DNA from 3 places in the Weizmannia sp. CD-2023 genome. Region 1 is predicted to be linked to each of the others. Evidence: predicted binding sites of a transcription regulator. Region 1 holds the regulator's gene; each other region holds the start of a gene.
The links. Region 1 encodes Rex, which represses fermentation and respiration genes when NADH is low (regulators of the CRP and FNR family bind a similar motif). Its sites were predicted from a motif close to TTGTGAAATATTTCACAA; they were not measured.
Positions count from the first base shown of each region.

Region 2: the regulator Rex is predicted to act here: its motif matches at 2,065-2,082, upstream of qoxA (cytochrome aa3 quinol oxidase subunit II).
Region 3: the regulator Rex is predicted to act here: its motif matches at 1,818-1,835, upstream of P9687_RS14020 (nitrate reductase subunit alpha).

Region 1 covers NZ_JARTJQ010000044.1:24,771-29,061, forward strand. Annotated here, with positions in the region: gene P9687_RS06345 (CPBP family intramembrane glutamic endopeptidase) at 1-685, shown strand, start outside; gene P9687_RS06350 (YdiK family protein) at 682-879, shown strand; gene tatC (twin-arginine translocase subunit TatC) at 916-1,680, opposite strand; gene P9687_RS06360 (redox-sensing transcriptional repressor Rex) at 1,831-2,514, opposite strand; gene P9687_RS06365 (ABC-F family ATP-binding cassette domain-containing protein) at 2,829-4,291, shown strand, end outside.
Region 2 covers NZ_JARTJQ010000027.1:13,731-18,021, reverse strand. Annotated here, with positions in the region: gene P9687_RS03135 (hypothetical protein) at 1-154, opposite strand, end outside; gene P9687_RS03130 (LCP family glycopolymer transferase) at 376-1,287, shown strand; gene P9687_RS03125 (HAD family hydrolase) at 1,341-2,000, opposite strand; gene qoxA (cytochrome aa3 quinol oxidase subunit II) at 2,346-3,272, shown strand; gene qoxB (cytochrome aa3 quinol oxidase subunit I) at 3,297-4,291, shown strand, end outside.
Region 3 covers NZ_JARTJQ010000095.1:11,217-15,507, reverse strand. Annotated here, with positions in the region: gene P9687_RS14020 (nitrate reductase subunit alpha) at 1-1,755, opposite strand, end outside; gene P9687_RS14015 (Crp/Fnr family transcriptional regulator) at 2,172-2,816, opposite strand; gene acsA (acetate--CoA ligase) at 3,162-4,291, opposite strand, start outside.

The DNA of each region.
Region 1 (4,291 bases):
GCTGCTGTCCGGCGCCGTCGGGTATCCGTTGCTCTACTATGCCGGGGTGAACGTTTTCCACGAACCGGCAGACAGCATGCGGACATTGACGCCCCCGCTTTGGACCGTCATCAGCTTTATCATCGGGCTGATCATCGTCCTGTACTTTTTAAGAAAAGCCGCAAAGAAAGAAACAGACCGGACTGAACCGCTTCCGGCCGCGCCATCCGCCATATGGGCAATAGGCGGCGTCTTTCTTTGTTTCTTTGCCCAGACTGCAGCCGCGATCATTGAATCATTATTCGGTGCCCCGGCTGCCTCCAACAATACGCAGCAAATCATGGCGCTGATTGAAAGATTTCCGCTCGTCATCCTCATCAGCTCGATCGCAGGGCCGATTCTCGAGGAAATCGTTTTTCGGAAAATCATTTTCGGCACGCTGCGCAGGCGCTTTTCATTCCTTTTATCCGGTATTGTCAGCTCGGTTATTTTCGGACTCGCGCATACCGAACCGAGCCACTTGTTTTTATATTCCCTTTTAGGGCTGACGCTCGCTTATTTATACGAGAAAACAAACCGGATCACCGTTTCCATGTTTGCGCATGTTTCCATGAACACGATTGTGGTCGTGAGGCTGCTTTTGCACCCGTCCGTTCTGCAGACATCCGTACATGAAATTTACAGCTCAATTGGAGGACTTCTATGATGAGACCACTTTTTTCAGGGATTGTAAACTGCCTGCTCGGGGCTTTGTTCACTTATTTTGCCATTCAGCAGGTACAAGTGGGCGGCTGGGGCTTTTTTTCTTATTTACTGCTGTTGATTGCAACATTGGATCTGGGTTCCGGCATCAGGCTGATCTTTCTCCATTTCAAGCTGAAAAACTCAGTGAAAAAATAAAAGCCGTTTTCCGGCTCCGTCCGGAAAACGGCTTTCTTATTCAGAAGCAATCGTCTGTTCATCCATTGGCATTTCTTTTGCCGCTTTTTTGGCATTGCGGTACGCCATTTTCGAAATCAGTGTGCTTGCTTCATACAGCAAAACGAGTGGAACAAAGGTAATCAGCTGCGAAAACACGTCCGGCGGGGTGATGATGCCGGCAGCTGCAATCAAAGCAAGATACGCATATTTTCTTACCTTTTTCAACAGTCTCGGCGTAATGATGCCAAGCCGGGTCAGAAACAGGACCACGACCGGCATTTGGAACACAAAGCCAAACGGAAGCGTGATCTCTAGCAGAAACTGAATATACTCCCGGATCCCGATCACCGCACGAATGCCCATTTCATTTGACAAGCCCATCATAAACTTCACCATCAGCGGACAAAGCACGAAATAGGAAAAAGAAACGCCGGCTATAAAAAGCAAGATGGAAACAGGAATGTAACTTAATGTCAGTTTCTTTTCTTTCTCATACAGCCCCGGGCTTATAAACGCCCAAAGCTGGTACAAAATCACCGGCAGGGTCAATAGGCATGCGATCACAACCGAAACTTCCATAAAAACCTTAATAGGATCGGTTACCCTGAAGGCATTCATCGTGAACATGCCGGCATTTTTGGCATGCTGCAAATAACGTATAACAGGTTTTGCGGTAAAAAAGCCAACAACCAGGGCAAACAGAAAGAAAATGAGAACGGTAATTAACCGCTTTCTCAATTCCTGGATGTGTCCGGTAACCGGCATTTTTTTCGTATTCATCGCCGTTCCCCTTTAAGTGCCGGCGTTGAATCCGCCCTTTTCCCTTTGCACGCCACAGCCAAATCCGGCCATTGCCATTTGCGCCTGCATTCCGTTTTCAATCGGGCCACCCCCTGTACCCACTATGATAACGGAAAAAAAGCTTTTTGGCTATGGCTTCGCAACCGGCTCTTTTGTTTCTTTCAAATTTTCTTCATCATTTGAATAATGTTTTAAAAAGTAGATCAGTGCCTGCAGTTCCACGGCCAGGTCAATATGATGGACGCGGATATCCGGCGGCACGTTCAGCCGGGCAGGTGTAAAGTTTAAAACGCCTTTTACATTTGTACTGGCAAGCTCGTCTGTCACTGCCTGGGCACTGGAAGCGGGGACCGTCAAAATCACAACCGTCACATCTTCCGCGCAAAGCCGTTCTCTTAATTCGTCCATGCTGTAAACAGGCACATTGCCAACATGGCTCCCCACCTTCCCGGGGTCATTGTCAAATGCCATCACAATCCGTGCGCTGTTATTCTTCGAAAAATTGTAATTCAAAAGGGCTGTACCGAGGTTCCCAACGCCAACCAGCGCTACATCTGTGATCTCATCCTGGTTCAGCGTCTTGCCGAAAAAAGACAATAAATATTTTACATTATAACCATAACCTTTTTTTCCAAGTGCCCCGAAGTAGGAAAAATCCCTGCGTATCGTAGCGGAGTCGACTTTCACCGCTTCACTCAGTTCCGCCGAGGATACCCTTTGCTTGCCAAGTGTATATAAATTTCTCAGGTACCGGTAATATAATGGAAGCCGTTTTGCAGTGGCTTGCGGTATTTTTACTGATTCATCCTTCATGTGAAATCCCCCAAGTTGAAAGCTTAAGTTTTTTGTGCTGTTGGTTCCAATCGTGCGTCCATTCCAGAATGGCAGCGCTGCCATTCTTCATTATAATATTACTCCTATCTGAGCAAAGAAAAAATATGTTTTAAAAAAATGCCTGCATGCGCCTTTTTCTCTCTCCAACTATGTTAAATATATCACAAGTAAGCATTTTTTTCATGGGTTTTTACGAATTTATGTGAAAAGTTTTTTGACAAATTCCGATCACGCCGGTTGAGTTGCAGTTCGCCTTCCTGTACACTTACAATGGTATAGAGGTGAACATAAAGATGATGTTGCTGCAAGTTCAACAAGTCACAAAATATTATGGCGCTGAACTTATTTTATCGGATATAAAATTAGAAATTCAAACAAAAGACCGGATTGCCTTGGTCGGGAGAAACGGGGCCGGCAAATCGACCCTCCTGAAAATCATCGCCGGCCAGCTTTCTTATGATGAAGGTTCCATCATTATGCCGAATGGTGTCGAAATCGGTTATCTCGCCCAAAATACCGGACTCGAATCGGATCTGTCCATTTGGGACGAAATGATGTCGGTTTTTAAAAATTTGCTGGATATGGAAAAACAGCTTCGCGAATACGAACAAAAAATGGCCGACCCTAAGATTTATAACCGCCCGGCGGAGTATGAAAAAGTGCTGCATGCTTATGATACTTTGCAGACACGTTTTAAAGATGAAGGCGGATATCAGATCGAAGCGGATATCCGGTCAGTTCTGCATGGCTTCCGTTTTGACCAGTACGACTACAACACCCCGATCCGGACATTAAGCGGCGGGCAAAAAACACGCCTTGCATTGGCGAAATTGCTGCTCACAAAGCCGGACATCCTCATTTTGGATGAGCCGACAAACCATCTCGATATCGAAACGCTCACCTGGCTGGAGCAATATTTACAAGGCTATGAAGGCGCCATTCTGATCGTGTCCCATGACCGTTATTTTCTGGATAAAGTCGTCAACCAGGTCTATGAAATTTCAAGGCATTCCATTAAAAAATACCACGGCAACTACAGCCGGTATCTGGAACAAAAAGCCGCCCAGTACGAGCGAGAGGTCAAACAATATGAAAAGCAGCAGGAAGAAGTTGCGAAATTGCAGGCATTCATCCAAAAAAACATTGCCCGTGCCACCACGACAAAGCGGGCGCAAAGTAGGAGGAAACAACTGGAAAAAATGGAATTGATGGACAAGCCGCTTGGCGATGAAAAATCTGCCCGGTTTTCGTTTGAAATTGCCAAACAAAGCGGGAACGAAGTCCTTCATGTCCGGGATGCTGCCATCGGCTACGACGGGGAGCCGGTTGCCAAAAACATCCATCTTTCAGTCAAAAAACAAGACAGTGTTGCCCTTGTCGGCCCGAACGGCATCGGCAAGTCAACGCTTTTGAAATCGATTATCCGGAGAATCCCGCTGATATCCGGCACGATCGAATATGGCTCCAACGTTATGACCGGCTATTACGATCAAGAACTGGCCGACTTATCTTCCAATAAAACGGTCCTCCGGGAATTATGGGATACATACCCGCTGAAAACAGAAAAAGAAATCCGCACGGCACTCGGGAATTTTCTTTTTTCCGGCGATGACGTTTTAAAAACCGTCTCATCCTTAAGCGGCGGCGAAAAAGCCCGGCTTGCCCTCGCCAAATTGATGCTGGAAAAGGCGAACTTTCTAATTTTAGATGAACCGACAAACCACCTTGATTTGGACAGTAAAGAAGTACTGGAAAA
Region 2 (4,291 bases), on a different contig from region 1:
CCACTGTGGCCGTCTGGACTGTCTTTGTGCTTGCGTCTGCACGGTCTGCCTTGCTTTTTACATAGAAAAGCGGCCCTCCCCCGATGGCCGCAACAATCAAAACGGCTGCAATATCCACTTCTTCATCATTATGTTCTCCTTTTTTGTTTTCCAATTTTAACAGGAACCATCTGTTCTGCTTTCCGGCTTCATTATGGGGCGCAAACTTAAATTTTTCTTAATGCTTTCTTTTCAAAATGCGGATGATTATAAAGCGGCAGCACAGCCATGCCTGATACAACCGGGATATGATGGGAATCGACAAAAAAGGATATTCAAGCGTAGCGAATCATGCTATAATAAACAATTATATGACGAAAAAAGAGAGGGCCGCCGATGAAGAAAAAAATCCTGATGTCTTTTTTAAGCTTAATTGGGATCCTGGTCATCGCCTGTGGCGGTTATGCCTACTATGTTTATCACTCGGCAAAAGCTGCGGCTAATAAAATGCATGAATCGTTGGCAGGCACTTCAAATGAAAGCATCTCAAGCCAGAACGGGCAGCCGATTTCCGTTTTGCTGCTTGGTGTGGATGAACGTGCAAATGACAGCGGCCGTTCCGATGCCATCATTGTGATGACCATTAATCCGAAAAAAGGCACGACACAGCTGGTCAGCATCCCGCGGGATACAAGGACGCTGATCGCCGGACGCGGCACATATGACAAAATCAATGCTGCGTATGCATATGGCGGAACCAGTATGGCACTGCAGACCGTTGAGGACTTTACCGGTATCCAAATGGATTACTATGTGAAAATCAACATGCAGGCCCTGAAAAAACTGGTCAACGCGGTTGGCGGCATTACCGTCAACAACACAATTGACTGGCATGACGAAGGGTACTATAAAAAAGGGTACCATTACAAAAAAGGGGAAATTCATCTGAACGGAGCCCAGGCGCTCGGCTATGTCAGAATGCGCCATCTTGATCCGGAAGGCGATTTTGGCCGCAATAAACGGCAGCGGAAAGTGATCGAGGCGCTGATCCGGAAAGCAACCAGCATTTCTTCTGTGGCAAAATACAGCAGTATCCTTGATACGCTTGGCGACAATGTCAAAACAAATATGACGTTTAATGACATGCTTACGATTGAGAAAAATTACCGGAATGCCGCCAAAAACATTACCCAGTATGAAGTAAAAGGCACCGATGCCAACTTTGACGGGATCTATTATTTGGCGGTGTCAGATGCTGAAAAAGAAAAAGTCACGCAAATGCTGGAAGAAAATCTGTCTGGTGACTAAGGAATAGTGGAAACAAACAACCCGCTTCCGGCATGCAGAAGCGGGTTGTTCTGTCAACGGCTTTCAATAAACCGGATTACTTCTTCAAGCGGCGTTTCTGCCATTGACCCGAGGCGGTGGTCAATCTCGCCGAACTTGAGGTCTTTTGTTACCCGGTTCGGGACGACTACGCATGCCATACCGGCGCGTTTTGCCGCAAGCGACCCGTTTGGCGAATCTTCGAAGACGAGGCATTGTTCCGGTTCCACGCCGAGACAGCCGGCCGCTTTCAAATACAAAGCTGGGTCCGGTTTGACTTTTTCAACGTCATCGGAAGATTTGATGCAGTCAAAATAAGCGAGAAGGCCAAGCTGGCGCAAATAGCGGTGCAGCCATTTCCTGTCAGAGCTTGAAGCCAGTCCGACTTTAAGCCCGAGGTTCTTGGCCGACTTTAAATAATCTTCCACGCCTTCGCGGGCCGCGCCTTTTTCGAGCCGTTTTAAAAACATTTCCTCCAGCTCGTGGTCCAGTTTTTCTGTATCAAGCGGCTTTTTGATCTGCTCTTCAAGATATTTAAACGGCTTAAAACCCGAATGCGTGCCTACCCCCTTTCCCCATAGTTCAAGCGGCATCTCGCAATTGTAGCCGCGAAAAATTTCACAAAGCGCTTCATAGTGTTCCGATTCCGTATCCATAATCAGCCCGTCGAAATCAAAAATCACAGCTTTTATCATCCGTAAAACCCCTTTCTGTTTCCCTTAACATTATACGTTAAAAACACTTTTCCTCCCAAAATGGTTTTGAAATCTTTTCCAAAATATTAAATACCGTATTCCTTCACAAAGTTGTAAATTATTTCTGGATAATGCCAGTATTTGACAATTCTATGAAAAATATATGAACTTTTTATGAAATTTTTATGAAACATGGCGGAATAAGGGTAAAAGACAATACATCTATATTTTTTTAATGTAAAATAGGTTAGCACCATAATAAAGGTGAAAAAATAAAAGTACCACCTTTTTTTCATTTGCTTTTATTTGTACACTATTTTACCAAACCGGAAGGAGAGAAAAAATGTGTTGAGGAAACTACCTTGGAAACTGGTGCTGCTTTTGTCCCTCACATCGCTCTTTTTGCTCGGCGGATGTGACACCAAATTTGCAGTGCTCGACCCACAAGGCCCAATGGCGCGGGAACAATATCATTTGATTGTTTACTCATCCATCTTAATGGCCTTTGTATTCGTCGTTGTCCTTGGGTTGTATCTTTATATGGTGATAAAATACAGGGCGTCGCGTCTGCCGGCTGATTATAAACCGCCGCAAATCCACGGCCATAAAGTGCTGGAAACGGTGTGGACCATTATCCCGGTGCTGATTATTATCGCCATTGCCATTCCAACCGTTAAAGCAAACTATTCGGTTGAAGAAACGCCAAAATCCATGAAAAGCGAAAAACCTTTAACGATTTATGTCACGTCATCGGAATGGAAATGGATTTTCAGTTATCCGGAACAGGGCATTGAAACCGTTAACTATGTAAACATCCCGGCTGGGCGGCCAATCAATTTCGAATTGACATCATCCGGTACGATGGCATCTTTCTGGATCCCTGAACTTGGCGGACAGAAATATACGATGCCGAACATGACGATGAGGCTGATTCTGGCTGCAGACCACCCTGGCGAATATACAGGAAGAAACGCAAACTTCAACGGGGAAGGCTTTGCAAAGATGGACTTCGATGTGTTGGCCCAAACACCGAAAGATTTTAATGCGTGGGTGAAGGAAGTCAAAAGCAGAGCGCCTCAAATGAAAAAATCGGATTATGAAAAACTGATTAAAAAAGAAGGCCTCGTAGGAAGACAGACTTACACGGGAACCCATTTAAAATGGGATAAACCGGATGAACAAAAAAGCTATTATGAAGAATCGGAAAAAGGTGAGAAACAAAATCACCATCACCACCACGATATGTCCGGTATGGATATGGGCGGAAAATAATCATTGGAATAGGAGGAAAACAGTGTGAAACTTAGTGATTTTTTCGTCACCGGTGAACCGGCCATATATGCCGCCGAAGTTGGCATGGCACTTGGCGCGGCCGCTGTGATCTTTTCTCTAACCTATTTCAAGAAATGGAAATGGTTATGGAAAGAATGGCTGACAACCGTTGACCATAAAAAAATCGGGATTATGTACATTATCGTTGCGGTATTAATGTTATTCCGCGGCGGTGTCGATGCTTTAATGATGAGAACACAGCTTGCACTGCCGAACCAGCATCTGCTTGATGCCAACCATTATGACGGGATCTTTACGACCCACGGGGTTGTCATGATCTTATTTATGGCGATGCCGTTTTTGTTCGGCCTGATTAACGTTGCTGTTCCGCTCCAAATCGGGGCGCGCGATGTTGCCTTCCCGCTTTTGAACGCATTCAGCTTCTGGGCAATGGTTGCAGGGATGTGCCTCTTTAATATTTCATTTATTATCGGGGGTTCCCCTACTGCCGGCTGGACGAACTACTTCCCGCTTGCAGGCACGGAATTTACAAAAGGTGTCGGAAACAACTATTATGCAATGGGCCTGCAGCTTTCCGGGATCGGGACACTGGCAACAGCCGTGAACTTCATTGTCACGATTCTGAAAATGAGGGCGCCGGGCATGACATTAATGAAAATGCCGATGTTCGTATGGTCTACTTTGATTACTTTTATCATCGTGCTTTTTGCTTTCCCTGTTTTGACAGTGGCTTTGGCAGAAGTAACGTTTGACCGTACTTTCGGCGCACACTTCTTTACCATGGGTTCAGGCGGCAGCCCGATGTTATGGGCAAACTTGTTCTGGATCTGGGGCCACCCGGAAGTGTACATTGTGTTGCTGCCATCTCTTGGGATTTACGCGGACATTATCGCTACATTCTCGGGTAAACGATTGTTTGGATATGCCTCCATGGTCGTTGCGATGGCTGGTATCGCATTCTTCAGTTATTTCACATGGGTTCACCACTTCTTTACAAT
Region 3 (4,291 bases), on a different contig from region 1:
AGACATGATTGCTTGCCAGCCTTCGACAGGACGCAATTTTTCCTGGCCGACATAATGTGCCCATCCTCCGCCATTTACACCTTGTGCTCCTACAAACAAGACAAGATTTAAAACAGCGCGATAGATCATGTCAGAGTTAAACCAGTGATTAATCCCTGCGCCAACGATAATCATTGACCGTCCATTCGTATCGATTGCATTTTGCGCAAACTCACGGGCAATTTTGATTGCTAACTCACGTTTAACCCCTGTCACTTTTTCTTGCCATCCCGGTGTGAAAGGAATGTCTTCGTCGTAATCTTTTGCAACATCTCCGCCAATTCCGCGATCTACCCCGTAGTTGGCAAGGACGAGATCATACACGGTTGTCACATACAGTTCTTCTTCTTCCGTTTGCACTTTTTTAACGGGAACCGCACGCTCAAGCACTTTATTTCCTTCCTCTGAAAAATACGGAATTTGGATATTTGTAATCTGGTCTTCCATTCCTAAAAGAGATAATCTTGGGTCAATCGCTTCTTCTGTTTCTTCATCATTCATGTTTAAATTCCATTTTCCTTTGCCATCCCATCTTGATCCCATCGTACCGTTCGGGTTGGCGAAATCATTCGTAAGCTCATTCCAAAGCACCGGTTTCCATTCTCCATTTTCGCTTTTTCTGCCAATATCGCTTGCATTTAAAAAACGATCGGCAACATAGTGACCATTCTCTTGCTTTTTCAAAGTGACGAGGAATGGAAAATCTGTATATTGTTTTGCATAGTTATGGAAATGAGGTACTTGCTGATCAACATAGTATTCTTTTAAAATGACATGTCCCATTGCCATCGCAAGAGCACCGTCTGTCCCTTGTTTCACGCACATCCAGTCATCTGCAAATTTCGTTGATTCAGCATAATCGGGACTGACCGAAATAACCTTCGTTCCTTTATAACGCACTTCCGCTAAGAAGTGGGCATCAGGTGTTCGCGTTAACGGCACATTTGATCCCCATGTGATGATATAACCAGCATTGTACCAATCGCTGCTTTCAGGTACGTCTGTTTGATCACCCCAAATTTGTGGAGATGCAGGAGGTAAGTCAGCATACCAATCGTAAAAGCTTAACATTGGTGCCCCCATCAAATGCATGAACCGTGAACCACCTGCGTAACTTACCATCGACATCGCTGGAATTGGTGAAAAACCAATATTGCGATCCGGTCCATATTTTAAAGTTGTATAAAGCAGTGAAGTAGAAATAAGCTTCAACACTTCATCCCAATCCGCTCTTACAAATCCACCTTTACCGCGAGCTTGTTTATAGCGTTTCGCCTTTTCAGGATTTTCAACGATACTTTTCCAGGCATCAAGCGGATTATCATGCTCTGCCAATGCTTCACGCCACATTGTTAATAAAATGCCGCGGACATATGGATATTTCACACGTAGCGGACTGTATATATACCATGAAAAGCTGGCGCCACGAGGACAGCCCCGCGGTTCAAAGTCAGGCATATCCGGGCCTGTTGACGGATAATCGGTTTGCTGCCCTTCCCACGTTACAATGCCATCTTTAACAAAGATGTTCCAGCTGCAGGATCCGGTACAATTCACCCCATGTGTTGAACGAATGACTTTATCGTGCTGCCATCTTCTGCGGTATGCATTTTCCCACTCTCTGTCCCCATAGGTGACCTGGCTATGTCCATCTGCATGTTTTTCAATTGGTTTACTATATTTAAAGCGGTTGAAAAGCGGTGACCTCTTCCTCACATCGCTCACTCCTCATTCAGTTCATTTGATATGTTCAATATAGCGGGAAATGAACATAAGAAATGTGCAGTACGTCACATCTCTCATGTTATTCACATATTTGTAAAGATTACATACTTATCAGTCTGTTGCTTCAGTATTTTTGACTGTTCTTCCGGCATTTCATCTTCAGTTTGCAAAAAAAAAGCCCTCCGGAAGTTCGAAGGGGTTATACTTATCGTATTCTAATTCCTCTTTTTCGCTTGCTGATCATCATTGTTCTGCCATTGGGAAAAGGATATCTTCCTCATAAATATTGTAAAAGACCATCAGGAAGAAAAAGTGGTTTACATCACGATGCCAGACAACGATCATAATAAAAGCGGGAAAGAAACCATTAAGAATATCCTTAACCGTTTCTTTCCCGCTGAAAAATGCTAATCAATGACACAGTATGATGCTGGACAACCTTCACAATTGATTTTTGATTTTAAGTAATCCAAACTATGAATAATAATTTTTCTCCCTTTAAAAGAAATGACGCCTTTACTCTTTAAATCATTCAATTCCCTTGTAACACTTTCACGGGATGTTGAGCTAAAATTCGCCAATTCTTGATGGGTGATCGGCGCATCCAACAAAATCCCGCCATCAACTTTTACACCGTAGCTATTTGAAATCCGAATTAATGTAGAGTATAACGCACCTTTTTTTCCATACAATACAAGATCACGGAATTTCGTATGCTGTTTACGGAAATGATCCGTCATCATTTTCAAAAACTCGAATGCGAAATCAGCATTTACAAGCAGTTCTTGTTCGATTACCTTATTTTTGATTACGAGAACCTCACTGTCTTCCAATGCACGGCCGTTAAAGAGGTATTTCCCATTATTCGAAAAGACCATTAATTCTCCAATTACTGCATTTTCCCCACAGAGGCGCAAGCATAGCTCTTTCCCATCCCCCGTCAATTTACTAATCTCAAATTTGCCGGATAGAACGAGAAAAAAGTTTTCTCCAGCTTGCCCTTCCCGAAAAACAAAAGTTCCTTTTGGTACTTTTTGTGTAGCATGTGCCATCGATTTCAGTTGCTTGAGATTCTTATCACTTAATAAATTGGTCAATGTTCATTCCCCCATTGTCAGGCGAAATACTTCTTTTGGCATAAGGCGTGTTTTCAACATGTCGTCCGATGTCCTCCGAGCCATGGATCATATATCGCGGGGGATGTCTTTTTCTTTTCTCCAGCATAATAAATACGAGGATATTATACTCGTCAAACTCCGGACAGGCAAGACTGCCAACTTTCGGCTATTTCCGGATGAAAGCAAGTTTTTCCAATTTAGGGGATTAAATGTCGATTTTATGGAATAAAGGGGTACCCCTGAAAACCGGATCTCCGGTTTTCAGGGGTGCTCTTTTTATCAATCTTCCATTGTCGAAAGGTCCCCGGCCGGCAGATCCAGTTCCCAGGCTTTCAGGACGCGGCGCATGATTTTCCCGCTCCGGGTTTTCGGCAGTTTTTCGCAAAACTCGATTTCCCGCGGCGCGGCATGGGCGGCCAACCCTTTTTTCACAAATTGGCGGATTTCTTCCTTCAGCTCATCTGACGGTTCGTATCCATCCCTTAAAGCGATAAAGGCTTTAATAATTTCGCCGCGGACCGGATCCGGCTTGCCGATGACGCCGGCTTCCGCAACGGCCGGATGTTCGATCAGTTTGCTTTCCACTTCAAACGGCCCGACCCGCTCGCCGGACGTCATGATGACATCGTCCACGCGGCCCTGGAACCAGAAATAGCCGTCCTCGTCCATATAAGCCGAGTCACCGGAAACGTACCAGCCGTTCGGGAAAAAGTAAGATTCATATTTTTGCGGGTTGTTCCAGATGGCACGCATCATGGAAGGCCAGCCTTTTTTAATGGCGAGATTGCCCATCCGGTTCGGCGGAAGCGGATTTCCCTGGTCATCAACAATGGCCGCTTCAATGCCAGGGAGCGGTTTCCCCATCGATCCCGGTTTGATATCCATGCAAGGATAGTTGCAGATCAGCTGTGCGCCGGTTTCCGTCATCCACCATGTATCATGGATGCGGAGCCCGAATACTTCATTGCCCCAGCGGATCACTTCCGGATTCAGCGGTTCACCGACACTTAAAATATGGCGCAATGTCGAGAGGTCATATTGGTTAATGATTTCATTGCCGGCCCCCATCAGCATCCGGAACGAAGTCGGGGCGCTGTACCAAACGGTGACGCCGAACCGTTCAATCGTTCTGTACCACGCTGCCGGGCTGAAGCGGCCGCCGACAACGACGTTTGTTGCGCCGTTTAACCATGGCGCAAACACGCCGTAAGAAGTTCCCGTTACCCATCCCGGGTCTGCCGTGCACCAGTAAATATCATCTTCTTTTAAATCAAGCACCCATTTTCCCGTCTGGTAATGCTGGATCATGGCATTATGGACATGGAGGACGCCTTTTGGCTTTCCGGTTGAACCGGACGTATAGTGGAGGATCAGCCCGTCTTCCCGGTCAACCCATTCGATTTCCAGTT